Regions from separate parts of the Planctobacterium sp. AWM4_229 genome, predicted to be linked through region 1. Evidence: predicted binding sites of a transcription regulator. Region 1 holds the regulator's gene; each other region holds the start of a gene.
The links. Region 1 encodes FliA, which starts transcription of late flagellar genes. Its sites were predicted from a motif close to CTAAAGNTNNNNNNNNNNNNGCCGATA; they were not measured.
Positions count from the first base shown of each region.

Region 2: a site for FliA is predicted at 2,237-2,263, ahead of ACXAGP_RS21640 (DUF5610 domain-containing protein). Genes of this name have one in related genera too.
Region 3: a site for FliA is predicted at 2,125-2,151, ahead of flgM (flagellar biosynthesis anti-sigma factor FlgM). Genes of this name have one in related genera too.

Region 1 covers NZ_JBSWWX010000005.1:72,577-82,995, reverse strand. Annotated here, with positions in the region: gene ACXAGP_RS12065 (phosphohexomutase domain-containing protein) at 1-971, opposite strand, end outside; gene ACXAGP_RS12060 (chemotaxis protein CheW) at 1,028-1,519, opposite strand; gene ACXAGP_RS12055 (chemotaxis protein CheW) at 1,552-2,313, opposite strand; gene ACXAGP_RS12050 (ParA family protein) at 2,310-3,089, opposite strand; gene ACXAGP_RS12045 (protein-glutamate methylesterase/protein-glutamine glutaminase) at 3,151-4,281, opposite strand; gene ACXAGP_RS12040 (chemotaxis protein CheA) at 4,312-6,567, opposite strand; gene ACXAGP_RS12035 (protein phosphatase CheZ) at 6,582-7,340, opposite strand; gene cheY (chemotaxis response regulator CheY) at 7,375-7,758, opposite strand; gene ACXAGP_RS12025 (RNA polymerase sigma factor FliA) at 7,802-8,527, opposite strand; gene ACXAGP_RS12020 (MinD/ParA family protein) at 8,524-9,390, opposite strand; gene flhF (flagellar biosynthesis protein FlhF) at 9,387-10,419, opposite strand, start outside.
Region 2 covers NZ_JBSWWX010000015.1:32-10,450, forward strand. Annotated here, with positions in the region: gene ACXAGP_RS21635 (RNA recognition motif domain-containing protein) at 432-887, shown strand; gene ACXAGP_RS21640 (DUF5610 domain-containing protein) at 941-2,206, opposite strand; gene trmA (tRNA (uridine(54)-C5)-methyltransferase TrmA) at 2,372-3,472, shown strand; gene fabR (HTH-type transcriptional repressor FabR) at 3,477-4,103, opposite strand; gene ACXAGP_RS21655 (acyl-CoA desaturase) at 4,208-5,341, shown strand; gene sthA (Si-specific NAD(P)(+) transhydrogenase) at 5,439-6,875, shown strand; gene ACXAGP_RS21665 (pyridine nucleotide transhydrogenase) at 6,872-7,210, opposite strand; gene ACXAGP_RS21670 (uracil-DNA glycosylase family protein) at 7,298-7,867, shown strand; gene ACXAGP_RS21675 (bifunctional diguanylate cyclase/phosphodiesterase) at 7,859-10,111, opposite strand; gene ACXAGP_RS21680 (TIGR03899 family protein) at 10,414-10,419, shown strand, end outside.
Region 3 covers NZ_JBSWWX010000009.1:13,207-23,625, forward strand. Annotated here, with positions in the region: gene ACXAGP_RS18740 (CheR family methyltransferase) at 1-138, opposite strand, end outside; gene ACXAGP_RS18745 (chemotaxis protein CheV) at 142-1,080, opposite strand; gene flgA (flagellar basal body P-ring formation chaperone FlgA) at 1,237-1,947, shown strand; gene flgM (flagellar biosynthesis anti-sigma factor FlgM) at 2,188-2,523, shown strand; gene flgN (flagellar export chaperone FlgN) at 2,527-2,946, shown strand; gene ACXAGP_RS18765 (LPP20 family lipoprotein) at 3,119-3,616, opposite strand; gene ACXAGP_RS18770 (flagella assembly protein FlgT) at 3,909-5,066, shown strand; gene ACXAGP_RS18775 (transcriptional regulator) at 5,226-5,498, opposite strand; gene smrA (DNA endonuclease SmrA) at 5,760-6,341, shown strand; gene ACXAGP_RS18785 (hypothetical protein) at 6,415-6,573, opposite strand; gene purL (phosphoribosylformylglycinamidine synthase) at 6,829-10,419, opposite strand, start outside.

The DNA of each region.
Region 1 (10,419 bases):
GACATTTCCCCACCATAAATGGCATCACAACTTCTCATCTTCGCTTTAATCAGCGCGTGACCCGTTTGAGACTTTACCACTTCGCCATGACACTGTTCTACTATATGTGCCGTATTCCAAAAAACACGAGGATCATGCACAACTTTCTGACCAGGATTATCCGCTAAAAATGATTGTGCTAACAAGCCTACAATATAATAACCATCAATAAACTCCCCATTTTCATCAAACAAAAAGCAACGGTCAAAGTCACCGTCCCAAGCAATCCCCATATCGGCATCATTATTTTTAACTGCTTCAGATGTTTTCCAACGGTCTTCAGGTAACAATGGATTTGGGATCCCATTTGGAAATTCAGAATCTGGTTCGAAAAATATCTTAATAAATGTGATAGGAACTTGATGCTGCAAAAAACGCTGCTCTATTGCATCTATGACACGGCCAGCCACACCGTTTCCCGGATTTACAACCAAACGCAAAGGTCTTATGTTTTCTGTTGCAATGTGGGAGAGCAAACAATCTATATAGGCATTCATGTGATCATAAGTACGGTAATTCCCGACATTTGTGCCTGGCGGTGGTTGCCCCGCGATAGTGTATTGCTTTACTTGTTCAAACTCCTTCTCAGAAAACGGTTTTGAATCTCTTCCGACAAATTTAATTCCATTGAATTCGATTGGATTATGTGAAGCGGTAACCTCCACTCCCAGATCGCAATTCAAATGCTGGCAAGCAAAATAAATCTCTTCAGTACCTGTTTGCCCCAAATCCAATACATCAACGCCACTTGCTAACAATCCATCCACTAAGGCTTTTTTTAACCTTGGAGAGGAGGCTCTGGCATCGCAGCCTACTACAGCCGTTTGAGCATGAGCTACAGTGGCTAAAGCTATGCCGATTTGATTGCAGATATCTTCAGTCAGCTCCTTGTCAACAACACCACGAACATCGTATTTTTTAAAACAATTCACCCATTTTCCTTAAAAAAAAGGCCGTCTCATGGACGGCCCGTTTATCGATTCAGTACTTATAGCTTTGAGAGTTCATCCCACTCGTCATCAGTGAGCAACTTATTAAGGTCCACAAGTATAAGCAACTCGCCATCGCGATTGGACACACCCTGAATAAATTTAGCACTTTCTTCAGTACCAACATTTGGTGCGCTGTCGATTTCAGAAGAGCGCAAGTAAACTACCTCCGCAACACTATCCACAAGAATACCCACTACCTGTTCATCAGATTCAATGATGACGATCCGGGTATTATCTGTAATATCTGTTGGTGGTAAACCAAATCTCGCTCTGGTATCGATAACGGTAACGACATTACCACGAAGATTGATAATACCCAGCACGTAATCAGGTGCGCCAGGTACCGGAGCTATTTCGGTATAACGCAATACTTCTTGCACCTGCATTACGTTGATACCGTAGGTTTCTTCACCCAGACGATAGGTTACCCATTGCAGTACCTCGTCGTTTTGATCTTCTGCTATATTTGAACTTCTTTCATCACTCATATGAGGTGCTCCAGTATAAGCGCTTTTAACTATTAATCGTTGCTACCAAGCCCGTTATCAAGCATTTTAATTAATTGCTTAACATCGAGCATAGCACACATTTTTTCTTTAACCATGCCAGCGAGCCAAGGCCGCTTGCCGCCAACATCTCGCCATTTAACATCTTCTGATTGCAAGGAAACGGTATTTACCAGCTCTTCGCAAGCTAAACCCCAACCGCTATCGCCTAACATAATAAGATATTGATATTTTATGGAATCTTCCAGTATTTCATTACATTTTTCTGGCATTACCCATTTAGCTGTATCGACAACATTGAGTTTTTCTTCACGATAAAGCATTACCCCCATAAACCAATTGGGTTTCCCGAAAAGTGGTCCGGGCTTTTCGAGGTTGTGAATACCCCCTAATTCAGTGAGCGGCACTGCCAAGGTCAAACCTGCAACATTGAAAAATAACGCCTGAAAGTTACCGCTGATCACCCTGTCATTAGTTACAACAGCGCCATCACCACCACTCTGTTCAGTTTGGGGCGCAACCTCAACTTCTGGCACCGACTCAGGTGCCTTTACGACAGGCTCTGAGGGCGTGGGTAAAGGTACAGGCTTCTGCACTGGGAGTGGACTTTCCACAGGTGCTGGAATTTCCACTTTTGGAATATCCGGTTTCACCCCTTCCAGTAATCTGGCAACAGCCTGATTTTGTACGGTATCTTCCGCGGGCTCCTGCTCTTCAGTCAACAAAGCCGACAGATATTCTTCCATCACATCTTCATTTGCAAAAGACCCACTCATCGGGACGGCTCCATAGATTCAACGTAACTCAATAAACTATTATACGCGAATACTCCACGAGATTTAGGACAAAAAACCGAAGGCGGGGTTTGTGCCTGACTGGCTTCCCTAAACCGGGTATCCACCGGGATAACACTTGACCATACAGATGTACCGTAGGTTGCCCTTAGCTTTTTATAAGCATCCAACGCTGCATTAGTGCGTTTGTCATACATAGTCGGCACAATGGTATGATTAAATTTGGTATTTTGCGACTTTTCCATTATTTCCAAAGTATGCATCATTCGGTCTAAGCCTTTGAGGGCCAAAAACTCAGTTTGCACCGGCACAAGAATTCGGCTACAAGCTGCCAATGCGTTTACCATCAACACGCCCAACACCGGGGGGCAATCGATTAAGGCAAAATCAAATTCGTCTTTCAATAAGCGCAATGCTTTTTTTAAAATAAGTCCCATTCCGCCTTGTTGTCCCATTTTACGGTCCAAAGTAGCAAGCGCCATCGTGGCAGGTAGAATAAACAACGAATCTAGTTTGGTGGGGCACAAGCAATCCAGTACCTTGTCTTTAGTGAGGTTTTTACCAGACATAAAGACATCGTATACACTGGCACCTAACTCTTCCGAATCAATACCGAAATAATAACTCAACGATGCATGCGGATCGGTGTCCACCAAAATAACACGCTCACCTCGTTGCGCTAACAGTCCACCAAGGGTCACAGTCGTGGTGGTTTTTCCTACACCACCTTTTTGATTTGCTACCGTCCAGATGATCACAACATTAGACTCTCAGTTAACATAAATAGATAGACCGTTAATTTGGCTTATTATCACTGATTTACATCTCTTTCTGAATCATTTCTGCAAATTCAGAAAGTGGAATACTTTTTTCGGCGATATTTTCACTGGCAACCGCCTGTGGCATACCGTAAACCACACTCGATTTTTCATCCTGTGCCCAAATGGTAGCGCCGCGAGATTTCAGTTTTTTGCAGCCTTCTTTACCATCGGCTCCCATTCCAGTGAGAATAATGCCTAACACATCTCCACCGTACAATCGGGCAACAGAAGAAAAGGTAAGATCGACACTGGGCTTGTAAGTCACCAATTCAGTATTGTGAACATCAGTTATTGTTATTGATGCTCTACTCGCTGTTCCTTCTACCAGCATTTGCCGCCCCCCTGGGGCAAGGTAAGCGACACCCGGCGATAACAAGTCGCCATCTTGCGCTTCCTTTACTTGAATTTCGCAGACGTTGTTTAGTCGTTCTGCAAACGCGGAGGTAAAAGTGCCAGGCATGTGCTGTACCAACAATATTGGATAAGGAAAACCACCTTTAAACTTTGTCAGTATCGTTTGCAGTGCAACCGGTCCTCCGGTGGAAGTACCAATGACCAGGATCTTGTATCGCTTACCTGACGGGCGATATGACGTAAGGGGCTTTATTGGAGCTGCCGACTCTCTTAGATTGGTTCCAGAAGTCTCCCTTTTTTGTCGTAAAAAAGTAGGCGCAGTTGTGCTCGAAGCGTTAGTAGAAATCGGATTGCTCCGATAAGAACGCAACCCTATTTTTCTGGCCCCTAATGTCTTGACCCTCTGCTGCAACAGTTCTACAGCTTCTTTCCGATCTCGTGCGATATCTTCAAAGCGCTTGGGCAAGAAGTCCATCGCTCCAGCATCAAGAGCATCTAAAGTTGCTTGTGCGCCTTCATAGGTTAACGAGGAAAACATGATGACAGGGACAGGATTGCTGCGCATGATCTCTTTCACAGCACTGATGCCATCCATCACTGGCATTTCAATATCCATGGTAACAACATCGGGGTTGAAGCGTTTGACAGCCTCAATCGCCTCTTTGCCGTTGCGAGCATCCCCGACAACTTCAAGGTCCGGGGATTGATTTAGTATTTCCGCAACACGCCGTCGAAAAAAAGTGGAATCATCAACAACCAGGACTTTATATGGCATTTCGGATATTCATTGTTTTTATTCGATTACCTATTTCAGTGCTTTTTTGGCATAGCGCTTTAACAGACTAGGAATATCTAAAATCAACGCAATACCGCCGTCACTGGTAATTGTTGCTCCTGCCATACCGGGCGTACCCTGTAACAGCGCATCGAGTGGTTTAATCACCACTTCTTCCTGCCCAATAAGGGAATCCACTACAAATCCCACTTGCTGAGTACCAATCTGTACAACAACGACATGACCAGACGCTTTATCAATCTCGCCCGGTATGCGCCTTAACCACTCTCTCAAATAAAACAGTGGAATCGCCTTAGAACGCACGATCATAGTAAGCTGACCGTCGACTGTATTGGTCTTGCTCAAATCCATGTTAATGATTTCGTTTACCGATGAAAGCGGAAGGGCAAATGTTTGGCCGCCAACGATTATCATTAAAGTGGGTAAGATGGCTAAGGTTAAAGGAACTTTAATTTCCAGCCTTGTGCCTTTGCCCAGTTCAGAGTCAATACTCACTGAACCATTCAGTTGGTTGATCTTGGTTTTCACCACGTCCATACCAACCCCGCGACCTGAAATATCCGAGATCTCGGTTTTGGTGGAAAAGCCAGGAGCAAATATCAAATTAAAGGCTTCGACGTCCGACATTCTTGCTGCCGCATCAGCATCCAATACACCACGACTGATGGCGATTTCTTTCAGCTTTTCAGCATCCATACCTTTACCATCATCATCGATGGTCAGCAGGATATGATCACCTTCTTGCGAAGCAGCAAGTGTTACCGTTCCCTTGGCTGGTTTACCCGCGGCAACACGATCGTCCGGCATCTCAATACCATGATCCACCGAGTTTCTCACCAAGTGAACAAGAGGATCTGCCAAAGCCTCTACAAGGTTTTTATCGAGATCAGTCTCTTCACCTTTAAGCTCGAGCGCAATGTCTTTTTTCAAGCTTCGTGCTAAATCACGCACTACGCGAGGAAAGCGCCCAAATACCTTTTTAATAGGTTGCATGCGGGTTTTCATCACCGCACCTTGCAAATCACCTGTTACCACATCCAGATTAGCAATCGCCTTGGACATGTTTTCGTCATTCAGGTTTATTCCCAAACTCAACAAGCGATTACGTACCAATACTAATTCACCCACCATATTCATGATCTGGTCAAGTCGCTTGGTATCTACGCGTACTGTGGTTTCGGCAGGTGGCGCTGCAGCCGCCGCTTTTTTGTCATCTTTTTTGGGTTCAGCTTTAGCAGACGCAGGCGCTGCTTTGGGTGCCGGAGCAGGTGCCGCCTTTGGCGCGGGGGCTGGCGCCGCTTTAGGTGCAGGGGCTGGTGCAGCCTTAGGTGCCGGGGCTGGGGCTGCTTTGGGTGCCGGGGCAGGTTCTGCTGTGGCGGCTTTGCCCGGTCCTTGACCTGAACCGTGTAATTGATCTAGAAGCGCCTCAAACTCTTCATCAGTGATATCTTCGTCGTCACCTGTTGCCGCGGCCGAGGGAGCAGGTGCAGGTGCTGGCGCAGGAGCTGGTGCTGCATCTGCTTCTCCTGCAAATTTACCCTTGCCGTGTAACTGATCCAGCAGAGCTTCAAATTCCTCATCGGTGATATCTTCGTCACCACCCGCAGAGGATGCTGCTGGGGCTGACGGCGCAGGAGCGCTTTCTGCCTTACCGGGAGCGCCTCCTGAACCATGCAACTCATCGAGAAGTTGCTCAAATTCGTCTTCGGAAATTTCATCGATTCCGCCATCATCTGACGAGGTAATACTATCGGCATCAAAGTCAAAGAATTCGTCATCATCGTCATCAGATGCGGCCGGAGCAGGTGCAGGTTCTGGAGCGGCTTCTTCTGGTGCCGATGCTAAGGTGGCGTTTGCTGGCGCTTCATCAGCGGTTTCGGGCTGACTTAAACGGTGTAAGGTATCCAATAAAGCCTGATCAGCAGCTTGTAATGGCTCTCGCGCCTTAACCAGCTCAAACATCTCTACAACCACATCAGTGGCTTGTAATATGACGTCCATGAGTTCTGGGGTTAAGCTACGTTGGCCGTTACGCATCATATCAAATACGTTTTCAGCACCGTGACAGATGTCAACAAGCTCGGTTAATGACAGGAACCCGGCACCGCCTTTAACCGTGTGATAGCCCCTGAAAATTGCATTAAGCAAGTCAGAATCTTCAGGATTATTTTCCAGATCAACGAGTTGCTCTTGTAATTGTTCCAGAATTTCTCCGGCTTCCACCAGGAAGTCCTGAAGTATATCCTCGTCAACATCAAACGACATGCATTAACTCCACATTAAAAACCTAAGCTTGAAAGCAAATCATCAACGTCATCTTGTCCCTGGACAACATCGTCTCTGTTTTCGGCATCAATGATTGGCCCTTCTGCTTCACTGGCTCCCACTTTTTTGGGTTTGCTGGTTTCGTCCACAACCTTTTTCAATTCAGATTCTGGTTCACCGAACACAGTAAGCATGTTAACCAAGCTATCTTCAACTTCTTTAACCAGTTGAATTACTCTACGTATCACCTGGCCTGTTAGATCCTGATAGCCCTGCGCCATTAGAACCTCAGTTAATAAATCGTTCAATTGCGAAGAATCTTTACTGGCTTGTTCCAAAAAACTGTCAAGTTCGTGACATAGAGACTTAAATTCCCCTAATTCAAGTTGACGTGTCATCAACTTTTTCCACTCAGGGAGGATGTGACCAATACTGCTATTAATTTTTTCTGCGATTGGCATACTGGACTCAACGGCATCCATCGTGCGATTGGCCGCTTGCTCAGTGGTTTCGATCACATAATTCAGGCGAGTCTGTGCATCGGGAATATCTTCATTAGCAAGATCCACAATCCTCGAATCAATATTGAAGGTGTTCAATGAATCATGAAGTTGTCTGGTTAGCTTCCCGACTTCGGCAAACAACTCCATAGAATCCTGTATTTTACTGGCTTCTAGTAGTGCTCTTGCCGCTTCATTGTCCCCTTGCTCCAGGAACGCCACAAGTTGTTTGGCATCCTCAAGAGATATGGGAGAGCTCTTATCATTAGTCATTTCAGCTCCTTTTAACTATCAGGACTGTCCTGAACTAACCAAGACGCTCAAAAATTTTGTCGAGCTTTTCTTTCAGTGTGGCGGCGGTAAAAGGTTTAACTACGTAACCATTTACACCGGCTTGCGCAGCCGCGACTATCTGTTCTTTTTTGGCTTCAGCAGTAACCATCAACACTGGGGTGTGCTTAAGCTTGTCGTCGGCTCTGATTGCGCGAAGCAAATCAATACCTTGCATGCCTGGCATATTCCAGTCAGTTACTACAAAATCAAAATCACCTTGTTGTAACATCGGTAGAGCGGTACTACCGTCATCAGCTTCCTGAACGTTGGTAAAACCAAGGTCTTTCAACAAGTTTTTGATTATTCGTCTCATTGTAGAAAAGTCATCAACAACGAGAATTTTCATGTTTTTATCCAAAACTGCCTCCAGTGAGGATTCGATCAAATTTTATTATTATACGCTATCCAGCTTGCCATGCCTGCATTCTGGACTTTAATCTTAGCATAGCCTGACTATGAATTTGACTCACCCTGGATTCGCTTACATCCAGTACTTCGCCAATTTCTCTTAGATTCAGTTCTTCATCATAGTACAGAGACAATACAATTGCCTCTCGTTCCGGTAAAGTCGTTATTGCATTGGCTAACGCTTTTTGAAAAGACCCTTCCATCAAGTCATCAAAAGGGGTGTTTTCCCCCTTATTTTTGTCCGTCGTCAGGACATCCTCAGTAACGCCTAAATCTTCGATACCAATGATTTTTCCAGCATTTACCTCTGATAACATTTGGTGATAATCAGCCAGAGAAACTTGCATTTTTTCAGCGACATCGACATCTTTCGCATCGCCACCGGTTTCCCGCTCCACCTCAGAAATCGCCTCAGCGATGGCTCTACCATTTTTGTGCACGGAGCGCGGAGTCCAGTCACCTTTGCGGATCTCATCTAGCATCGCACCGCGAATTCGGATACCCGCAAAAGTTTCAAAACTAGCGCCTTTGCTGCCATCAAAATTACGGGAAGCCTCCAGCAAACCAATCATGCCTGCCTGAATAAGATCTTCCACCAAGACACTGGCTGGTAGGCGGGCCATAAGATGGTGTGCAATACGCTTTACAAGTGGGGCGTGCTTTTCTACCAGCAGCCTTTTATCATCGTGTTGTTTGTAAGCGTTTGCTTTACTGTTCACCCTTGGATACTCGCTGCCTGTCTATTCACTAGTTGTTCAATAAAGAATTCCAGATGGCCACCGGGTTGAGCGGGTATCGGCCACCCAAGCGCTTGTTTGGCTAATTGAGTGATGGCCAGCGCAGCAGGTGAGCCGGGGAATACGTCAACAATGGCTTTTTGCTTGCGTACGGCTTTGCGAATATTCTCATCGTAAGGTACGGTTGCCACCAACTCCAAAGCGACATCAAGAAATCTATTGGTGACTTTCGACAGTTTTGCAAATAACTCTTGTCCCTCTCGAGGACTGCGTACCATATTAGAAACCACTTTGAATTTAAATACACCGTGGTCGCGGTTGAGTATTTTCATGAGGGCATAAGCGTCGGTTAGTGAGGTAGGTTCGTTACACACCACCAACATAACGTCCTGCGATGCTCTGCAGAAGCTAAGCACCATATCAGAGATGCCAGCCGCGGTATCCACTAACAAAACGTCAAGGGGAATCTTAAGTTCACTAAAAGCTCGGATAAGACCAGCGTGCTCTGTCGGTGACAGTTCCGCCATATTTTTAGTACCGGATGTGGCCGGAGCGATCAATATGCCGTGGGGGCCTTCGATAAGAATATCTTCAAGGCTACATTCTCCAGCAAGCACGTGAGAAATGTTTTTACCCACCCGCAGTCCTAGCATGACATCGACATTCGCCAAGCCTAAGTCCGCGTCCAGCACCAAGACCTTTTTACCTAATTTGGCCATGGCAATCGCCGTATTTAAGGTTACATTGGTTTTACCAACACCCCCTTTACCACCGGTAACAGCAATTACTTTTGTTAAATTATTTCGGCTCATTTTTCTTAAACTACTCGCCTGGTCTTCAATCATACTGCCACTGCTGAATGAACTGTTTTCTTCTTCGCAGTATGCGGTAAATCGTATTTCTTATAAAGCTTTGCAGCTAAAGAAACTATATACTTCGCATCCGCTATTTTTATATCTTCTGGAACCTTTTGTCCATCGGTCAAATAGGCCACCGGTAATCTTTCTTGTATCGCGACGCTTATCGCTTCACCTAAAGAGAAGCATTCATCAATTTTGGTAAAGATACAACCTTGAACCGGCATTTTATTATAAATACGCAAAGTATGTTCCATAACATGTCTTTGAGTATTTGCCTGCAACACCATGTACATTTTGATATTAGCACAAGATGTTTCGTTTAAGGTATCTAACTGTTTGATTAATCGCGTATCTCTTTGTCCAAATCCGGCGGTATCAATCAATACTAACCTTTTATTCCTAAATTGGTATAAAACGTCTGACAACTCTTGCGCGTTTGCCGCTTTTTTAACCGAGCAGCCAATTATTTTACCGTAAGTCGCTAGTTGCTCAAATGCAGCAATTCGATAACTATCAATAGTCACTAATGCTACCTGGTCGGCACCATAACGTTTAGCATACTGCGCCGCTAATTTTGCAATCGTTGTGGTTTTTCCCGTACCAGTTGGTCCCAAGAAGGCCATCACACCACTTTGAGTCAGAATATCGTTACGGGTGGTCTTAAGTCTATTAGCCAAAAGTTTTAGAATGAATAACCAGGCTTCTCGCTCATTGGCACTCTCAGGCGCATAAGATACGACGTCTTCAGCAAGCTCGGAACAAACCCCCATGGCTTCAAGTCGATCAACTAAATAGGATTGAAGTGGGTGCCCTCTGCGTTGCTCTTGCTTCAATAAGCCTCCTACCTGAAACTGCAGCACATTTCTCAATGAGCGCAACTCTTCCTGAATGGATTGAATAGCCTTGTCACCGTTTTGTAGTCCAGCTGATGCAGCAGGTTTTGCGACTGTGGTTTGTACTTCCGGCTCAGGTGCCGTTTTAGAGGCACTGGCTATAGCAGGCGCTTTCTCCACA
Region 2 (10,419 bases), on a different contig from region 1:
TCAGTTTTTGTGCCTTTAGAAGCTGCTTCTGAGTTGTCTCTTTACTAGGAAAGAACGTTTGCCCCTGAAGCGAGCGCGCATTCTACAGACATCATCTTCACCGTCAACACTTTATTGCAAATTTTTGACAAAAAAGGTTTAAGTGATGAATTATTGACCACCCCGATGAAAAAACTATCATTTCCAGGCATTTATTGGACTACATTTATTATTTATTAATCGAGGCGTGCTTTCTAAGTTCATTTATATAAATAATCAGCACAACGGTACTAGCGCATTCATGGCAAGCCCCGCTTATGCAACATAACATTGTGTTTGAGCAGATATTGGTTACTATGTTCTACTATGCGTGTCTTTATTTAGTGTCATCTTTTCAGTGATACAAAAGCGCACTATTACTTATTACAATAATTATAGTTAAAGGATATCTCATGCCACTTTTCTTACCAGGCTTGGCAATTGGTGCACTTATTGGTGTAGCAGGCTATTTGCTCTTAGCATTTGAACTTTTCAATCTCGATTCATCCATTGCTTTTTTAGCAGGCGCTCTTATTTCAGCGTTAGCTATAAGTTTCGCAGCGAAAAACAAAGACGTTTCTGATGATGCAGAAGATTCTGATAGTGAAGTCGCTACTTTATATGTGGGCAATCTTCCATATCGAGTTAATGAACAAGCCGTAAAAGACTATTTTGAAAAAGTCACTAAGGTTCACTCAGTGAGACTTCTGCGCGACCGAAAAACTGGTAAACGCAAAGGCTTTGGTTTTGTTGAAGTGCCAGAAAAAGACGTGGACAAAATTATCAAGAAGCTCAATGACAGCGAATTTGAAGATCGAACATTAAAGGTTCGGGTTGCTAAAGACAGAAATGACAGAGAAGAATCCTGATCTGATTTTACCACTTTAGTAGAACATACTAAAAAGGCGCTTTAGCGCCTTTTTTATTGAGTTACATCATTTGGTTGTGATTCTGGAGCTGCACCTGTTGTTTCGGGTAGGCTACTCAACAACCTCTGATTAAATTCCTGAAATCGGTTAAACGCTTCAAGTAACTCTGGCGTTTTTATATTCTCAACTTCACTGATAAGGCCATTAACAAGTTCGTCAAAGGTATTTCGTTGGCCAAAGATTTGCTCGTTCTTACCGATGGAATCCAATAAATTATCGAGGTATTCAGAGATAGTCTTAATTGGTGGTTTTTCGGCTTTTTCTGCTTCACCCTCATTATAATGGGAAACCTGTTCGTAACGCTGCACCGTCTCCAACTGCTCGCTCTTAGATAACTCTAAAGCAAAAGCCGTAATTTGTGAGTCTTCCAGTCCTATGTCACTTGCTTGCTGGTAGGCTTTTTCGATGTCACCGTTAAAAAACTCATCAACAACACCGGACGTTTGCTCTACAAATTGGGCGATATCTTCCAACTCTTGAGCACTTAAGTCACCTTTTACTGAGAAACTAAAGCGCTCACTCTGGAAAAACTCATAAGATTGACTGTAACCAACCGTGGTCTCTAAACTACCGTCTACAGACGTTTGTTGACTGGCAAAGGCCTCTTGCTGAGCTCTGAACCGCTGAATAGATTCAAATGAAATACTAACTTCATCTCCTTCGGCAGTTCGAAGTGTCAATTCACTACTTTCTTCCTGTGAACCTGCAACACTCAGACTAGCTGCAACAGTTTCAGATTCTGGTTTGCCAAAATACTCTTCTTTGAGTTCGTCTAAACCCTTAGTAATGGCTTTAAGACTGTTAGTGATCCCCTCGTCTAACTCTTCATTCATAAAAGCAGCAAGATCTTTGCGAGCAAGAGAGATCCCCTTTTCAACGCCTTTTCTGGCCTGCTCAAACATTTCCGTTAATTTTTCGTCATCAGCACCATTTTGCTTTGCTAGCTTTAAAGCGCCACCAATGAAGGTCAGCACATTCTCAGCCACTTCTTCAAAGTCGAATGGTTTATTTTGGGGCTTGGGTTTTAGATCCGCCAATAATTCAGCTTGACCAGAAAACATCACATTTTGATCGAAACTAGACTGCAGAATACGAGCGGCCGCTACAGACTTGGCATTGCTACTCAGCGATACCTGTTCGTCTACCATTTCCTTTAAAGCCTGATTGTCCCCTGCCGTAGCTAGTTTATCAGGCGTTACCTTTTTACCTTCCACCTGCGTTTTGTCAGCACCTGTGGATTTGATATCACCTAAGTTCATGACACTTTCCTCAATTAACCTCATCCATGTTATCGACCTCCAGAGTACAGATTTTAGTCTCTATTGCAGATAAAGTCAGGGATACACTGATCTTCAGCCAGTTTATGGTATTATTAGCGATTGCTTATAACTACTAACCAACCTAATTTTGGTGATTGCTGCGCTATGCAAAACTTCTCTAGTGAACCTGAGCAATATCAGGCACAACTTAACGAAAAGCACGAAAGATTAACGACACTTTTCCAGCCCTACTACCGTGATGAATTGGCGGTATACCCTTCTCCTCTAAAACATTACCGTTCCAGAGCGGAATTTAGGGTGTGGCATGAAGGCGATGAGCTATACCACATTATGTTTAACCAAGAGAACAAAGAGAAGTACCGGGTGGACCAGTTTCCGGTGGCAATAGAAACCATTAACGAACTTATGGTTCTGCTACTCTCTTATATCAAAGACAAGCCGGTGCTACGTCGTAAGTTATTCCAAATTGATTACTTAAGTGGATTAAGTGGTGAGACTGTTATTTCACTACTTTACCACCGTCAATTGGATGCGGAGTGGGAAGCCGCCATTGCGAAGTTGAAAGAGAATCTTGCAACCACCCACAAAGTCCATTTTGTCGGACGGGCAAGAAAGCAAAAACTAATAAAAGAGCAAGATTACATCACTGAGTCTCTCACTGTGCATAACCAGAAATATCATTTTATGCACATTGAAAATAGTTTCACTCAGCCAAATCCCTACGTCAACCAAGCCATGATTGAATGGTGTCTCGACAACACGCAAAACAAATCCAATAGTGACCTCCTTGAGTTTTATTGTGGCGCTGGAAATTTCTCAATTCCACTGGCGCAAAATTTCAGGAAAGTTGTGGGCACAGAAATATCCCGTACTTCGGTGATGGCTGCTAACCACAACATTAAACTAAACAAGCTAGATAATGTGTTTGTTGCACGAATGTCCAGTGAAGAATTCACTGAATACTACAAAAATGGTGGAAGTAAAAAACGCCTTGAAGGCGCAGGACTTGAGGATCTCGACATCTCAACGGTGTTAGTGGATCCTCCTAGAGCAGGAGTCGACCCTGATACCATTGAATTGATAAGAGATTACAATGAAATTATCTACATTTCCTGCAACCCCGAAACACTGATAGCCAATGTTGCCAGTCTCAGTAGTAGCCACGAAGTCACTCAAGTGGCGCTATTTGATCAATTTCCTTATACCCATCACATCGAAACGGGCGTGATTTTGAGAAAAAGATAGGGCGCTACTCGCCCTCTTCCTCAGTGTTATTGTCGGAACGAGAAAAGCGCAATGCCCCGATAGCGATAAAGCGCAATTGTTTTTCCACTCGCTGGGCAAGCATTTTCATTTGTTCCGGTGAGGCATCGATAGCGTCCGCTCCTGCGCTAAACACTATCCGTACCATAGCTTCTGCTTGTAAACTGGACATCTCACGACTCATTTTAGTGGTTTCCACCGTGTAATCTGTAAGCTCGTCTGCGAAATGACTTATTTCTCTTTGCACCGCAGCCCGAAACGCCTGTGATGTTCCCGTATGTTCACGCAATAACAAACGAAAAACATTGCTATTGGCTGAGACGTATTCCATGAATGTACTCACGGAAGTATGTATTACGCTACCACCGGATTCGATACGGATGCGTGCCTGACGCATCAACTGTCTCAATGCCAAGCCAGCTTCATCTACAAGGGTCAAACCTAGCTCATCGATATCATTAAAATGTCGATAGAAAGAGGTAGGAGCGATACCAGCCTTACGAGCCACTTCTCGCAACGAAATACTGGAAAGGCCCCGCTGTTCATCCAGAATTGAAAAGGCCGCATCAATTATCGACCTGCGAGTTTTTAGTTTCTGTTCCTTTCGATTCAAATATCTTCCCCTGCATGAATCAAATGATTGTTTTCTGTTTCAAGGTTGCCAATCATAATTGAAGGCACTAAAATTAGCGAACACTTGTAAGCTTAAATATTCAGATGACCAAACCACGCCTTTTAATTGTTAACGTTTTATTCTTCCTTTTCACCACTGCGGTTGCAGTATTTGCAGTGCCTTTAGAAGCCGTAATCAATGGCCTGGACTGGGCTGAGATCACTGCATGTATCGCGCTAATCTGGATGTCTGGTATGTCCATTACCGCCGGTTACCACCGACTATGGTCGCACAAAGCCTACGAAGCGCATGCCATTATCCGTGTACTTTTCGCTATATTCGGTGCCATGGCGGTACAGCGGAGCATCTTGCATTGGAGTTCTGATCACCGCATTCACCACAAGCACGTTGATGATAACGAAAAGGACCCTTATTCCGCCAGGAAAGGGTTTTGGTTTTCTCACCTGGGTTGGATGCTGAGAGATTATCAGACCAACCCCTATGTAGATTATGCCAACTGCCGAGACTTGCAAAAAGACAAAGTTGTAATGTGGCAGCATAAACACTATGGAAAAATTTCGATTGCGGCAAATGTCGGTATCCCGGCATTGTTGGGGTGGCTGAACGGTGATGTATTAGGCATGTTACTCTGGGCTGGGGTCTTGCGCCTTGTAGTAGTTCACCATGTCACTTTTTTCATCAACTCACTGGCGCATTTGTGGGGGCGTCAACCTTACACAGATAAAAATACGGCAAAAGATAATGATATTTTGGCCTTTTTTACTTTTGGCGAGGGTTACCACAATTTTCATCACATTTTCGAATACGACTATCGCAATGGCATCCGTTGGTGGCAGTTTGATCCCACTAAATGGTTAATCGGTGGCTTGTCTTGGTTAAAACTTACCTACAATTTGCGTCGATGCCCGGAAGAGCGCATAGAGAAGGCAAGACTCGCAATGCAATTGCAGTATGCTACAGAAAAAGCGCTGAGCTTGGGTCATCCAAACAAAGATGAAATTTTAGCCAAACTTCAGGTGGAATATGACGCGTTGGTTATGAAAATGACAGAGTTTTATCAAGCGCGGAAAAGACTGATGGAGTTAAAAAAGCGTGCTCTCATTCAATCCTATGAAGGCCTAGAGATTCGCTATAAGTACAAGGAATTAAAAGCATCTTTGGCAGTACAACGAAATAAATGGCTGGATTTGAGTAGAATGCCTTTGCAATATGCTTAGTTAAACTGTACTTAGCTACCGCAGTTAAGACTTTACAGTTTCACAATTGCAGTTACCTGGCTATTATTCTCCTTAAGCGTTTGAATTGGAGACAAAAATGGCTAAAAGAGCGAGTCGTAAACGGGTAACTGCAAAACCAAAGTATCAATTTGATGCTATCGTTATTGGTAGCGGTCCCGGTGGCGAAGGTGTGGCCATGCAGTTGGCCAAAGCCGGCAAAAAAGTCGCCATCGTTGAGAAATATGAATTGGTTGGCGGTGGTTGTACCCACTGGGGCACGATCCCCTCAAAAGCATTAAGGCACTCTGTAAGCCGTTTAATCGAATACAATAGCAATCCTCTATTTAACGACAGTGAAAAAGCTCATCACTTAACGTTCGAGCAAATTCTAAGTCACGCCTCCTCGGTTATTCGCAAACAAACGCAATTACGCAGGGGTTTTTACGAGCGAAATCGTGTCACCGTTTTACATGGTGAGGCTTCCTTCGTAGATGAACATACCTTAAAAATCAACCACCCGGATGGCTCTGTTGAAACTCTGACGGCAGAACAATTCGCTATTGCCACTGGTTCCAGGCCTTACACGCCCAAAGACGTCGATTTCAATCACCCGAGAATTTATAACAGCGATACTATCCTGTCACTCAATCACGATCCTAAAAGTATCATCATTTACGGGGCGGGTGTTATCGGCACAGAATATGCCAGTATCTTTCGCGGTATGGATGTGAAGGTAGATTTGGTCAACATGCGTGAGAGACTGCTTTCTTTCCTGGATGCGGAGATATCAGACGCCATTAGTTACCACTTATGGAACAGTGGTATCGTTATCCGTCATAACGAACAGTATGAATCCATCGAAGGTAGAGAGGATGGGGTAGTTCTGAACTTGCAATCGGGTAAAAAGATGAAAGCCGACTGTTTGCTATTTGCCAACGGTCGAACGGGTAATACTGATATGCTTAACTTGTCAGCGGTCGGCCTGGAGGCCGATGGTCGAGGGCAGTTACGGGTCGATGCTAATTACAAAACCACTGTAGACAATATCTATGCTGTCGGAGATGTAATAGGTTATCCAAGTCTTGCTTCTGCGGCATATAATCAAGGCCGTTTCGCCGGCGAGGCGATGCTTCAAGGTGAGAGCCACTCGACGCTGGTTGAGGATATTCCTACCGGTATTTATACCATTCCTGAAATTAGCTCTGTAGGTAAAACCGAGCAAGAATTAACCGCACAAAAAGTCCCCTATGAAGTGGGTAGAGCACAGTTCAAACATCTGGCCAGAGCGCAAATTGCACACAGCTTAGTAGGCGGATTAAAAATCATTTTCCACAGAGAAACGAAAGAGGTGTTGGGAATACATTGTTTTGGGGAACGTGCTTCTGAAATTGTGCACATAGGACAAGCGATTATGCAGCAAGGAGGCAGTGCTAACAGCATTGATTATTTTGTTAACACTACCTTCAACTACCCTACTATGGCTGAGGCCTATCGGGTAGCTGCCATCAACGGATTAAACCGTTTATTTACTTAATAGTACGCGCTTTTGCTCTGCTCTGTGTCAAGCTTGGCCAGAGCACCGCTGTTCGCTTCGTCATCATGAGCGATGATATGAATTTCCATGAGTTCTGGGTAAAACTTCATGGTCGCCATTGCGTTACCGCCTAGATCTCCAATTTGCGTCTGGAAATCTGACTGAAATTCTTTAAATTTTACATTGCTTTCAATAGTTTGAGACAAGCACTCAGCATTTAAGCTTAATTCTGTTGAGTCAACACACTTGAACAAGTTGTTTTTATCCTGGACAGACTCAGCAAAAGACATTGTACTTACTAAGGTTGATACCAAAAACAAAACTGATTTACGCACCTTTACCTCCAAATAAGAGCCAATCACATTATTAATGTAGCACAATTAATTACCAATGTAACCATTTTCGATTATATTCTTTTTTGTATGAAAAATTTAATTCAAATTATAAGCAAATGTGACCTGTGCAAAGCTTCATTGCCGCAGTCTCCCAAGCCGATATTACAGCTAGGGAAAAGTGCAAAAATCATTGTTATAGGTCAGGCTCCAGGAAGATTAGCTCATGAAACGGGTAAGCCCTGGAACGACAAATCAGGTGAAAGGCTGAGAAGATGGCTAAACCTGACGGAAACAACGTTTTATAATCCTGAACAGCTAGCATTAATACCTATGGGCTTTTGTTTTCCTGGCTCTGGAAAAAGTGGTGACTTGCCACCGAGGAAAGAGTGCGCCCCTTTTTGGCACCCCCAAATCATTGCTGCGTTGCCTAAAGGTATTCCGAGATTGCTAGTGGGAAATTACGCACAACAATACTATCTTAAAGATAAGTTGTCGCTGACTGAACGCTGTCGCCAATGGCATCGGTATGCGCCAGATTATCTGCCACTGCCGCACCCGTCTCCAAGAAATAACATCTGGATAAAGAAAAACCCCTGGTTTGAAGCAGAGGTTTTACCTGAATATCAAAAAATAGTACGAAATGTCTTGTCAGCCTGAAGTCGGCGCCTCGGAGTCATGCTTGGCCAAGAACTCAATGAGTTCATCATAAGGCATGGGTTTGGCGAACAGATAGCCTTGGGCTTCATCACATCCCAGATCCAGCATGTACTTGGCTTGTTCGCGCTTTTCCACCCCTTCAGCAATCGTTTTCAAGCCCAATTTCTGCCCCAAGGTAACTATGGTTTCAGCAATAAAGGCTTGTTTACCTGGCTCTACCTCTTTCACAAAAGCACGATCAACTTTCAGCCGATCTAAGGGTAACTGCTGTAGATAACTCATTGATGAGAAACCCGTTCCAAAATCATCAATGGCAATTTGCACACCACTGCTTTTCAGATCTTTTAACGACTCCACAACAATTTGTGGATCGTCCATTACCAAGCTTTCTGTTATCTCCAACTCAAGATTTTGTGGCTTAATTTCCAGTTTGTTTAACGTGTCCTTGATTAAAGGTACAAAGCGAGGATCACGAAATTGTGGCATAGAAATATTAACCGCAACACGCAAGTCCTTATAACCTAAACCTTCCAACGCTTTTAAACGTTCACAGGATTCAAGTAACACCCATTCACCGATCTCTATAATCAACCCAGAATATTCAGCGAGAGGAACAAATACCGCCGGTGAGACATAACCGCCTTCTCGTGAAGGCCAACGCAACAAGGCCTCCATACCGATAACTTTTTCAGTAGCAAGATCAATTTGTGGTTGAAACCATACCTGTAATTTTCGCTCGGCGAAGTCAGCCCGCAACTGACGAATCATGCCCAAACGCCAGGTGGTTTTTTCTTCCATCTCTGGCGCGTAGAACTCGTAATTTGTAGTAATGTTTTTCTTGGCGCGATTTAATGCAATATTAGTTTGCTTGAGTAAATTAATACCACTGGCTGATTCTAATAATCGCGTTAATCCGATGGTGATATTCACGGGTAAGGTGTGATCTCCGGCCTTAAAAGGCACCGAAAATATGGAATCGATATGTTTTGGTTCGAGTCTTTCACTCTTGCCAATCAAGCCAAATACATCGGCTCCGATTCTCGCCATTAAACAATTATCACCAAACTTTTCGGTCAATCTTTCAGATACAGCAATTAACAACTTATTGCCCACTTCTTGACCCAAGCCATCATTGATATCAGAGAAGTGATTAATGTCGATTAGCGCAATCATATCCGCATCTGAATCGTTATCAGTGCGATTGAGCTCATCTAACATGTTGATGAATTCGTTGCGATTAGGCAGTTTGGTAAGATAATCCCTGAACGCTGCATTGCGTAATTGATGGAAAAGATTCACGTTCTCGTAACCAACAGAGACACTGGATAGAAATACTTCTAATAATTGCTTGTTTACGTCACTGATTTCATTACCGGCCTGGATATACACTGCCGCTTCGTAACCAGAGCTATCCATGTAGAGAACAGAATAATCTTCACCAAAGATATGATTTCTCATCTGAAGACATTGCGTGACGTGCATCACTATTTTATCGTTGCGAATGCTTTCCAGTCTTTCATTAATAAAGGTGGCAAAGTCACCAGCAGCGCCAAGAACATAAACGCCATCTTCTTCTTTGTCCAACACAGAGCCAGCTCGCGCGCACAATACGCCGCCCGCTTCCAGCCCTATTAAAGAGCTAATTTGCTCGACAACCCCCTCGCAGAATCCTTTAACGGAGTGTTCCTCCAACAGGTTTGCGGCGGAGCCAATGATTTTTTCAAGGCCTTTACGGCTCTGATTGATGGTTAAAATTTGTTGATAGGAACGCAACGAAGCAATGATAGTAGTGACCAACTTACTGCGGGTTAGCTCAGTCTTGGTTTTGTAGTCATTAATATCATACTCTTTAATGACACTTTCTTCAGGGGCATAACCGGGTTGCCCCGTACGCAAAATAATTCGGGGTTCTTCAAGATTCATTTCCTCGCGCATTTTACGCGCTACCTGAAGCCCGGCATCATCAGCTTCCATTACCACGTCAAGTAACAGAACCGCTATCTCATGACCCCGCTCCTTAAGAAATGACAAGGCCTCTTCGCCTGAATAGGCATGATGAAAATATAAGCTTTTGCCATTTAGGCTCAAATCTGAAAGGGCGAGGCGGGTAACGGAGTGAATTTCCTCATCATCGTCCACAACCAGCACATGCCAAACTCCTGCTGTTGACTCAGATGCTTCTAAATCGGCATCTTCTTCATCCAGGAAGATTAATTCATCGTTCTCGTAATCAGTGGGACACATCTACTCTTCGCCAAATATTATTATAGTAAGTTGACTAAAACCTTGTACGCCATCACCTCTGCCTTAAGCGCATCGGCTTACAAATGGCTCTGCTTTTTTCACTTATTGAACTTACCTTAGCCTAAAGTCAGCAAAAGCGAAACATCTATTCACATCGAAACAGGGGTTTTACTGTACAAAATTCCATCACATCGTACTGTTTACCATGCTACCGCCTAAAATTACCTAAAGTCGGGGACATTTTGATGAAAATAGTGGCATATTAATGATAAGTTCAAACCCTGTAGTCTTTTGAATATTTTATGACA
Region 3 (10,419 bases), on a different contig from region 1:
GTCATATTTTCGCATCAAAGGCGCTAAACGACTTCTCACCAAATACTGCTTGTTCGGTCCCAAAACGATACCACAGCAGCGCTCCAGGAATTCACTAAACAGTGTGTAGTCGTCTTCGCTTAATGTTTTATTCACCACAGATTATTTTTCCGCTGACTTGTCCAGCCATTTCTTTACCGCAGTAGCCAGTTCATCTGGGTGGAACTTCGCAATAAAATCATCCGCCCCCACCTTCTTAACCATCGCTTGGTTGAATACACCGCTCAATGAAGTATGCAGCACTACATGTAACTTAGCCAGTTCAGGCGTACTCTTAATCTCTGCCGTTAAGGTATAACCATCCATTTCTGGCATTTCAATATCACTGACGATAACGCCAACTTTGTCGGTTACATCGCCGGTTTCCGAGGCAATTTCTTTCAGTCTTTCAAGCGCTTCTCGGCCATCTTTGGCAGCTTCAATTTCCAGGCCCAATGAGGACAAGGCCTTTTTAACCTGGCTTCTCGCTACCGATGAGTCATCCGCGATGAAAATAATCTTGTCATCCAGACTGGCGTCGTGCTTAGCCAACTCTTCAGCCATGTCTTCGCGCACCACTTCTCGTGCTGGCGCGATTTCATTGAGGATTTTTTCAACATCCAGAATTTCAATTAATTCGCCATCAACTTCTGTGACAGCAGTAAGATAACTGGCCTTACCCGCCCCCTCAGGTGGTGGCAAGATGGCTTCCCAATTGATATTAATAATGCGCTCCACCGAGCCCACTAAAAAACCTTGTACTGAGCGGTTGTATTCCGCGATGACAATAAAGGCATTTTTGATATCTTCAATCTTACGTCCACCTGTTGCCATACTCATATCGATAACCGAGATAGTTTGGCCGCGAATATGGGCAACACCTCTTACCAAGGCATTCAGCTTTGGCATTGAAGTTAAGGGCGGACACTGTAAAACCTCACGTACTTTAAATACGTTAATTCCGTAGCGTTGGCGATTATTGAGTTTGAACAATAATAGCTCAAGGCGGTTTTGCCCCACCAGCTGAGTTCGTTGGTTAACAGAATCTAAAATTCCCGCCATAAAACACCTCTAATTCATCCAAACAGGCACGATACTTGAATAGTACTCTTATGTGGATGCGTGATTATTATTCGCCCACACAGCGTTATTTTTTTGACGCTGTTAAGTTTTTACCAAAATTGCCTTTAAGCATAGCCAAATTGGAAGAAAGTGAACATGAAAAATTTCGCCAACCTCAAGAAAACCTTAAAACTTTCCTTAATTGGTTGGTTTATAACAACCAATATAGCGGCTGCGCAAGAAAAAGATTTAATGCGTAATCTTGTGGAAGAGACCGCAGAGATATTTGTTTATCAAAATGCCGAAGTAGACAACATCAATGATGTACAAATTTCCGTCAGGAGTATTGATGAACGCATCAACATCCCTGCCTGTCCTGTGGATTTGCAAGCCAGCAGTAGTTCGCAATCTTTGCGTCAATCTAACGTAACAGTAAGAGTGAGCTGCCCGAGCAATGGTTGGTTCCATTATTTGAGTGTCAGCGTAACAGAAATGCAAGAAGTCGTTGTACTGGCAGATACGGTCTCCCCGGGTACCTTATTAACCGCCAATAACGTTACTTTAGAAAAAGTAGACAAAAGACGTATAAGAGGCGGCACTTTTGCCGATATAAAAGATGTTGTGGGTGCGCGTTTAAAGCGCCGTTCACGAGATGGCACTACCGTATCTCCGAATATGCTATGCTTTGTTTGTAAAGGCGACGCCATAGTGATAACTGCGAAGCTCAGCGGACTTGAAATAAAAACCAGTGGTGTAGCACTGCAAGATGGCAATATTGGTGATACGATCTCGGTTCAAAATAGACGCTCTAAAAAGCAGCTAGAAGCAGAAGTGGCGAATGTTAACGAGGTTCGAGTCCAGATATAAAATGGAACGAGGTGCGCTGCAACTCGGAGAGGCGCATTAGAAGATTGCCAATGTCGCTGTTAACCTAACAAATATTGGCAAATCATTGATTTTATAAAGACTTTTTTATGGTCTTAATTTAAACTGCGAAAATACAGTTAGCCAGTATAAAAAAAAAGCGCATTTATTGGTTTTTTATTAAAGATTGAAAGGCGTCAGCCGATAAGCTAACTGAGGGTTTAAAAGTATTGGAATTTAATCATGGCTATTAACAATGTAAATGGCACAGGTCAGAAGCCACAGTTGGAGAGTCAACGACTCAATCAACAACAGGCTCAGCAAGGCCAAAGTGCGAATACAGCACAGCAAGCTCAAACCGCTGCTGCTGCCCCTCGCCAGGATTCCGTTTCGCTGACCCAGTCAGCACAACAACTGGCGAACGTGCAGAAAAAAGCAAGCGACGCTCCGGTGAATCAAGATAAAGTTGATAAACTAAAAGCGGCGATTCAGAACGGCTCTTACAAGATTGATGCTGAGCAACTGGCATCCAAAATCTCGAAAGCTGAAACTGAACTGTTTGGCTTATCCAAAGGTTAATTGATGTCAGATTTGACTGCAGCTCTAGAACAACAACTAACGCTACTTCAGGCGTTAGAAGCTAACCTCCAAAAAGAACTGGAGTTGGTGGTTGCTCGCGATGCTGAAAGTCTGCTGACATTGATTGACGAAAAATCGGCATTACTGGAGCAGTTAGCACAAAACGATGTGTCTCTGCAAAAATTAAAAACGCCTGAGAGCGAGCTTTCCGAAGAACAATTCGAATTGGCTCAGCAAGGCAAAGAACTATTGCATAAGTGTCAGCATCAGACTGAAGTAAACGCTGCGGCAGTAGAAAAGAACCAAATAAGACTTCAGCGATTACGCAACGTAATGCTGGCAGCACGAAACAAAGAATCACTTACTTACACCAACAAAGGTAAAACACAGGGCGGCATGTTGGGCTCTGGTGTCAAAGCCTGACGTTTTATTAAAGCTCCCCTAACCGTTGAGCTAAGCACACAATATACCTTACCTATAAACCCCTTTAGCATAAACTCGTTTTACTTTGCACCTCGATAGTACTTGCTCAAAAACGACAAAACCTCTCAAAAGAGAGGTTTTCATGTTGAGTGGAGCGGGAAAACTCAATATATCAATAATAGGTGATTTCTTTTATTTTTCTTGGACGTGCCGTGGAAAGGTAAATATCATACACTTTTTGAAAATCGAGACTCAATTCCGTTGCGTAAACATCCTCACCTACCGGATAGGTTTTAACCACTTCAGCACCTCTGATTACGCCTTCAACCGATGCCTTTAAATCATTGTCCTTGAGCACCAGGTTAGCCAAAGACTGCTGGGTGTCAATTCGCTGCCCATACACTTGCTCGGCCAGTTCTTTGTAAGCATCCAGTTTGGATGCCTTTATGGCCATCAACATTTTGGCTGAGTCTGTTTTGCCCATTTGTGCGCTAACAGGTGCATAACCTACCGCAGTCAGTACAGGATGTTGCTCCGGTTGGACATACTCCCACTCTACTTGCTTATCACTGTAATACATCGCTTCCAGCGATTTACAGCCGGATAGCCCAAGTGTCACTAATCCAACGACAAGTAATTTGTCCATTTTGGAATTGAATTTTGTCTTCATAACCCACCCATCAGTTTGCCTGAATTTTGCATACAATCCGCTTGATAAAAGGATATCTTTATCAGCGCTATATTATTGACGCAATTGATACATCAATAATGTTTAATGCTTTCTAAGCAAGTTGTTTGCCATTTATTCTGATAAATAACAATGATTGATTGAGGTGGTACGTAATGTGCTTGTACCAAAGCAGCTAAAAAAACTGACGCCTTATTGACGGTAATTCACCAATTGCAGCAGATATAAGTGACAAAATATCGCGTCATGGCAAAAGATGTAAATTGAGGTTCTTATGTTCAGACAGATTTTTACTTTGTTGGCACTACTCAGTGTAGCGAGTCTGCCTACGCATGCAGCCTGGTTTGAAGCCAGTGGTCAAGCAGTAATACACAACAACAACAAAGAATTGGCCAGACAACAAGCAACTCATGAAGCGATACGACAAGCCCTTTTGTTTGCAGGTGCTTCGGTGCGCAGTGTTCAGGAAATGACCGACGGGTTGTTACGAGATGAACGGCTTGAAATAAGAGCCTCAGGCGAGGTAGCCAGTGTGGAGTTAATATCCGAGCATTACTACGATGATTTTGTAGAAGTCGCCATAAGAGCGGATATCTTTCCCCAAAGGGATCAGTGCAGTGCGTCTGATTACAAAAAAAATATTGTTACTAGTAAACTCCATGTCAGCGCCTACCGGCAAGCAGCCATAGGTGGTCTCAATGCCCTTGATGGCCCATTGGCTAACGCCATTAAAGAAAGTTTTGAAGTCTATTCCCAACGCGCCACGATCAGTAAAGTAGAGCCTTACACCTTCTTCCCTCAGCCTCAGGACCTTAAAACTCAATCAATGCTGTTAGCCGAACAAGCCAGCGCACAATATGTGTTGATCGGCGACATTGTGGAACTCAGTTTGGATGAAGAACCCCAGACCTACCTGGATGTGGCAAAATTCTGGGATGAGAAACATCCCGGTAGAAACCTGTCGATTCGCTTTATGTTATTAGACGGTACCAAAGGGGATATTCTTTTTGACAAGACTTATCATCGCTCGGCAATTTGGCAATTTGATAAACACCAGAAAGTACAAGCCACAAGCAAAGAGTTTTGGGGATCGCAATTCGGCAAAGCTACTGGCGAAATGCTGCGGGAGTTAACCTCTGAGATTGATGAGCTTATTGCTTGTATGCCTACTTATGGAAGAATAATTGGTATCCACAATAACAGCCTGTCGGTAAACATAGGTAGTAAGCAAGGTGTAAAAAAAGGTGACGAATTAGCGGTTTTTCAGATGCGTCATTTCTTCTCCCCCAATGGTTTATCTCAAACGCAATACAGTATTCATCCGTCAAGAGTTGTGGTGACTGAAGCCTTCTTTAATTCGGCACAATTAAGGGTGGTGGACGGGACTCCATTGGCGAATATTCAACCAAACGATTTTGTGGTGCGCCGCTAACGCTTTTATTGTAATTATGATTGCGTAATAATCTAAACAGTTAATGGTGATTAGTTCATAGCTAAATCAGCGTCCCCATAGTTTAACCGGATAAAACAAGAACCTCCTAAGTTTTAGATCTGCGTTCGAGTCGCGGTGGGGACGCCATTTTTTCTTTGGCTAAATACTTAATTCTTTTTTAATTAATTTGGCAAATTGCTTTTGGGTTTCAATATCTGCTCGTGCACGGCATAAATTCCACCAATTTTTAATCGTATCTAACTCTAATGCCAACATTGATTTTAAATGGCAGTTTTCTACCGCCACCACTTTTTCTCGACTTATGCCCAATTTTTCGGCGATCTGCTTTTGCGTAAAACTACTTTGCAAGCGAAGACTTCTCAAAATATCTGAACGCTCTACATGCAATATATCGGTACTTTTGTTGGCCATATTTACTACTTCCTTAATGCTGCCTTGAATTTGTCATTCTGGTTTTGGCGCTCAATGATAAGCTAGCGCTAATTGTATAGTTTAATTCATGTAAAGTATCGAATATTTACCTATTTAACAATCCCGAATGGTAATTATTTTAACCTGCATTTATTTCTATATAGTCTCTAAGATTTAAAACCATGATGATCTGTAGAAATGTCTTGAAGGTACAAGCTTCGTACATATATTTATATCTGCAGATATTTTTCAGGTTGTATCATGATTGGGAATGAAGATTTCGACGCATTTATGGCGGAAGTGGCTGATGTAAAAACGTTGAAAAATGATGACAAAGTTTTTTTGAAAAAGACAAATGGCAATGAACTGGCAAAGCAACTACGAAGAGAGGCAATCAAGAACGAACAGCGCAATAGCAAAAATTTCCTAACCCTCGCCGACATAGATCCCGTTGCAGTTGAGGATCCTATCCAGTTTAAGCAAGAAGGCGTTCAGGATCTGGTGTATAAGAATCTTCGCCTTGGAAAATACGCCATAGAAAGCTCCTTGAATATGCAACACTTATCATTAGAAGTTGCCCATAGAGAAGTGTTTGATTTCATAACACAAGCCCATGTTCGCGGATTGCGTTGCGTTTTAATGCGCCACGGACTCAGCAAAGATAAAAAACCCTTTTGCGGTTACCTGAAAAGCTACCTGAATGTATGGTTGCAGCAAATGCCAGAAGTTCTAGCATTTCACAGCAGTCAAATGCAACACGGCGGCATTAAAAGCACGTATGTATTGTTGAAAAAGAATAAACAACAAAAAGCAGAAAACAGAGAAAAACACAAACTCAAGTAAAAGCAATTGGTGATATCAGCCACTATCACTAAAAGTAATTTTGCTGTGAGCCTGGCTTTGATGGAGCCTTATTTTATTTTGTTTGAGCCACTTGTATTTGCTCAATAGTAGCAACAGTACCTGACGCATACTCTTTCGAGGAAACGGTGGTACTGATGACAGCGCTTACAATGAGAACCACGACTGTGACGAAAACACCTGCCAGGCCGAAGCCTTTACTGGAACGATTCATAACCCACTCTTATTATTTTTATTCTTGAGATTAAATGGTAATGGTGGCGCTAAGGTTCCTTTAGCTAGAATGCACATATACCTTGTTGTGCTCTGTAGGCACCAAGAGATGTCTACAATTTAACCAATCATATACAATATAAAACCAGCAAACAAGCCATCTTATTCACCAATTCGTCGATTTTTAGCCTAAATTTCAGGAAATTATGGTGTTTTAAGCCAAAATCCAACAAAGAGGGCGTTACGCCCTCCAATCTTAGCCCAAAGATTTCCTGGCATTCCTGAACATTCTCATCCAGGCCCCATCTTCTTGCCAATCATCAGGGTGCCATGAGTTTGCTACCGTTCTGAATACACGCTCCGGGTGTGGCATCATGATGGTGGCACGCCCATCTTGTGAAGTCAGGCCAGTAATCCCTTCAGGCGAGCCATTAGGGTTCATGGGGTAATGCTGCGTTACGCTGCCGGCATAGTCCACGTATCTCAGGCTAACATTCGGTTGTGCAGCCAGTAATGCAGTATCGTTAGCAAATACAGCGCGCCCTTCACCATGTGATACGGCAATTGGGATCACTGAGCCAGCCATACCCTCAAAAAAGATAGACGGACTCTGTTGTACTTCCACCATGGCCAGTCTGGCTTCAAAGCGTTCAGAATAGTTCTGTACGAAGTGCGGCCAATGCTCAGCACCTGGAATCAACTGCTTGAGATTAGACAACATTTGGCAACCATTGCAAACACCAAGAGAGAAGGTATCCTGGCGTTCAAAAAATTGCTGGAATTGGCTGCGAATTTGCTCATTGAACAATATTGTTTTAGCCCATCCTTCGCCCGCTCCTAATACATCACCGTAAGAGAAGCCCCCACAAGCAACCAAGCCTTGGAAATCTTGCAAAGATACGCGACCAGCGATTAAATCACTCATATGCACATCGGTACTAGCGAAACCGGCTCGATCAAAAGCGGCCGCCATTTCTACGTGAGAATTTACCCCTTGCTCTCGCAAAATGGCCATTTTGGGCGCAGTACCTTTAGCAATGCAAGGGGCAGCGATATCTTCATTGATATCAAATGTCAGTTTGGCAAACAAACCGCTGTTGTCAGGGTTACTCTTGAGCTGATGTTCCTGTTCAGCGCACTCTGGGTTGTCTCTCAACAACTGCATATTGTAGGTGGTTTGTGCCCAAAGCTGACGATAATGAGAGCGCGTATTTTGCAGTACCGTCTCTCCGTCTTTACTAAAGCGAACAAGATCTTCGCCACAGACAGAGCCAATGTTATGCACAAGAGCAGACAAACCATTCTCTGCAAAAACCGACATCACTGTTTCTAGTTGTTCATTAGTAACCTGAATTACCGCTCCCAGCTCCTCATTGAACAAAATGCTATTAGCATCACCGGGAATGGCGTCCAAATTAATGTCAACACCACAATTAGCGGCAAAAGCCATTTCTACAACCGTGGTGAACAAGCCCCCATCTGAGCGGTCGTGATACGCTTTAACCAGGCCTTGCTGATTTAGCTGCTGGATGGCAACAAAAAAGCCTTTTAATAGCTCAGGAGAATCAACATCAGGAGCGCGTTTGCCAAGCTTGTTATACACCTGAGCAAGACATGAGCCTCCCATGCGATTTTGGCCTTGTCCCAAATCAATCAGAATCAGACTGGTATCTTCAGAGTTTGTATCTAGTTGAGGGGTCAAGGTTTTACGCACGTCTTCCACACGAGAAAATGCCGTAATTACCAGAGACAGCGGCGCAGTGACACTCTTTTGCTCTGCACCATCTTGCCACTGGGTTTTCATCGACATCGAATCTTTACCCACTGGAATGGTAATTTCCAGAGCCGGACACAATTCTTCACCTACCGCTTTTACCGCTTCGTACAAGCCAGCGTCTTCACCTTTGTGCCCTGCTGCAGACATCCAGTTTGCCGACAACTTGATGCGCTTCAGTGATTCTATGTTGGCAGCAGCAATATTGGTTATTGCTTCACCTACCGCCATCCTCGCAGAAGCAGCATGATTTAATAATGCGATTGGGCTTCGCTCACCCATGGCCATCGCCTCGCCGGCATAAGTATCAAATGCGGCACAGGTTACCGCGACATCAGCGACCGGGATTTGCCAAGGGCCCACCATTTGATCACGCGCTACCAGCCCTGTTACGGTTCGGTCACCAATGGTAACGAGGAAGGTTTTCTCTGCCACAGTTGGCAAGCTCAATACTCGCTGTGCTGCCTCTTCCAGCGATACATTGGCTGCATTAAAATCGTCGCCCTTAGCAGTGGAAGATGTGACATCACGATGCATTTTAGGTGGCTTACCCAGGAGCACATCCAAAGGCAAATCCACCGGGTTATTGCCAAAATGAGCGTCAGTGACTCGTAAGTGTTGCTCTTCTGTTGCCACACCGACAACCGCGTACTGTGCTCTCTCACGGGCACAGATTTGCTCAAAAACAGAGAGTTTTTCTGGGGCTACGGCAAGTACATAGCGCTCTTGCGATTCATTACACCAGATTTCCAGTGGAGACATGCCCGGCTCATCGTTAGGCACATTGCGCAATTCAAAATTACCGCCTCTGCCGGCGTCGTTTACCAGCTCGGGAAACGCATTGGATAACCCACCCGCACCGACATCATGGATAAATAAAATGGGGTTCTCCTCGCCCATTTGCCAGCATCGGTCTATCACCTCCTGGCAACGTCTTTCCATTTCCGGGTTATCACGTTGTACGGAAGCAAAATCTAAGTCTTCATTGGATTGACCAGATGTCATGGAAGATGCAGCACCGCCGCCTAAACCGATGTTCATTGCTGGGCCACCCAATACAATCAATTTGGCACCAGGAATGATATCTCCTTTCTCTACGTGATCTGCACGGATATTACCCAAACCACCTGCAATCATTATGGGTTTGTGATAACCGCGAACTTCCTCACCGTTAAAACTATCCACCTGATTTTCATAGGTACGGAAATAGCCCAAAATATTGGGACGACCAAACTCGTTATTAAAGGCCGCACCGCCCAATGGCGCCTCCAGCATAATGTTCAACGCGGTAACAATACGCTCAGGCTTGCCATAATCGATTTCCCACGGTTGGGTTAAGGCTGGAATTTTCAAATTAGAGACGGTGAAGCCCACAAGCCCTGCTTTGGGTTTTGCGCCGATACCAGTTGCCCCCTCATCGCGGATCTCTCCACCTGAACCTGTCGCTGCGCCGGGAAAAGGTGAAATGGCGGTGGGATGGTTGTGAGTTTCCACCTTCATTAAAATGTGAATATCTTCCATGTGGTAGCGGTATTCACAACTACCACTATCAGGGTAAAAGCGACCAGCCTGCGAGCCTTGCATTACCGCAGCATTGTCTTTGTAGGCTGAATAAACATAGTCAGAACACTGCTCGTAAGTGTTTTTAATCATTTTGAACAGCGATTTGGGCTGTTCAACGCCATCAATTGTCCAGTCGGCGTTAAAGATTTTATGTCGGCAATGCTCTGAGTTAGCTTGGGCAAACATCATCAGTTCGATGTCATTCGGGTTGCGGCCCAAAGCTTGATAATTCTCTACCAGGTAATCAATTTCATCATCTGCCAATGCCAGGCCAAGAGTTTGGTTTGCAGAGTGAAGAGCCTCAGTGCCACCGGATAAAATATCCACTTGAGAAAAGGAAGCAGGCGTGGTTTCCGCAAATAGTGCTTCCGCCTCTTGCAGGTTAGACATAGTCACTTCGGTCATTCTGTCGTGCAATATGCCAGTAATCGCCGAAAGGGCCTGCGCATCGGCGCCATCAGTTAGCTGCACGTAATAAGCAATCCCCCTTTCTACTCGTTTAACCTTAGA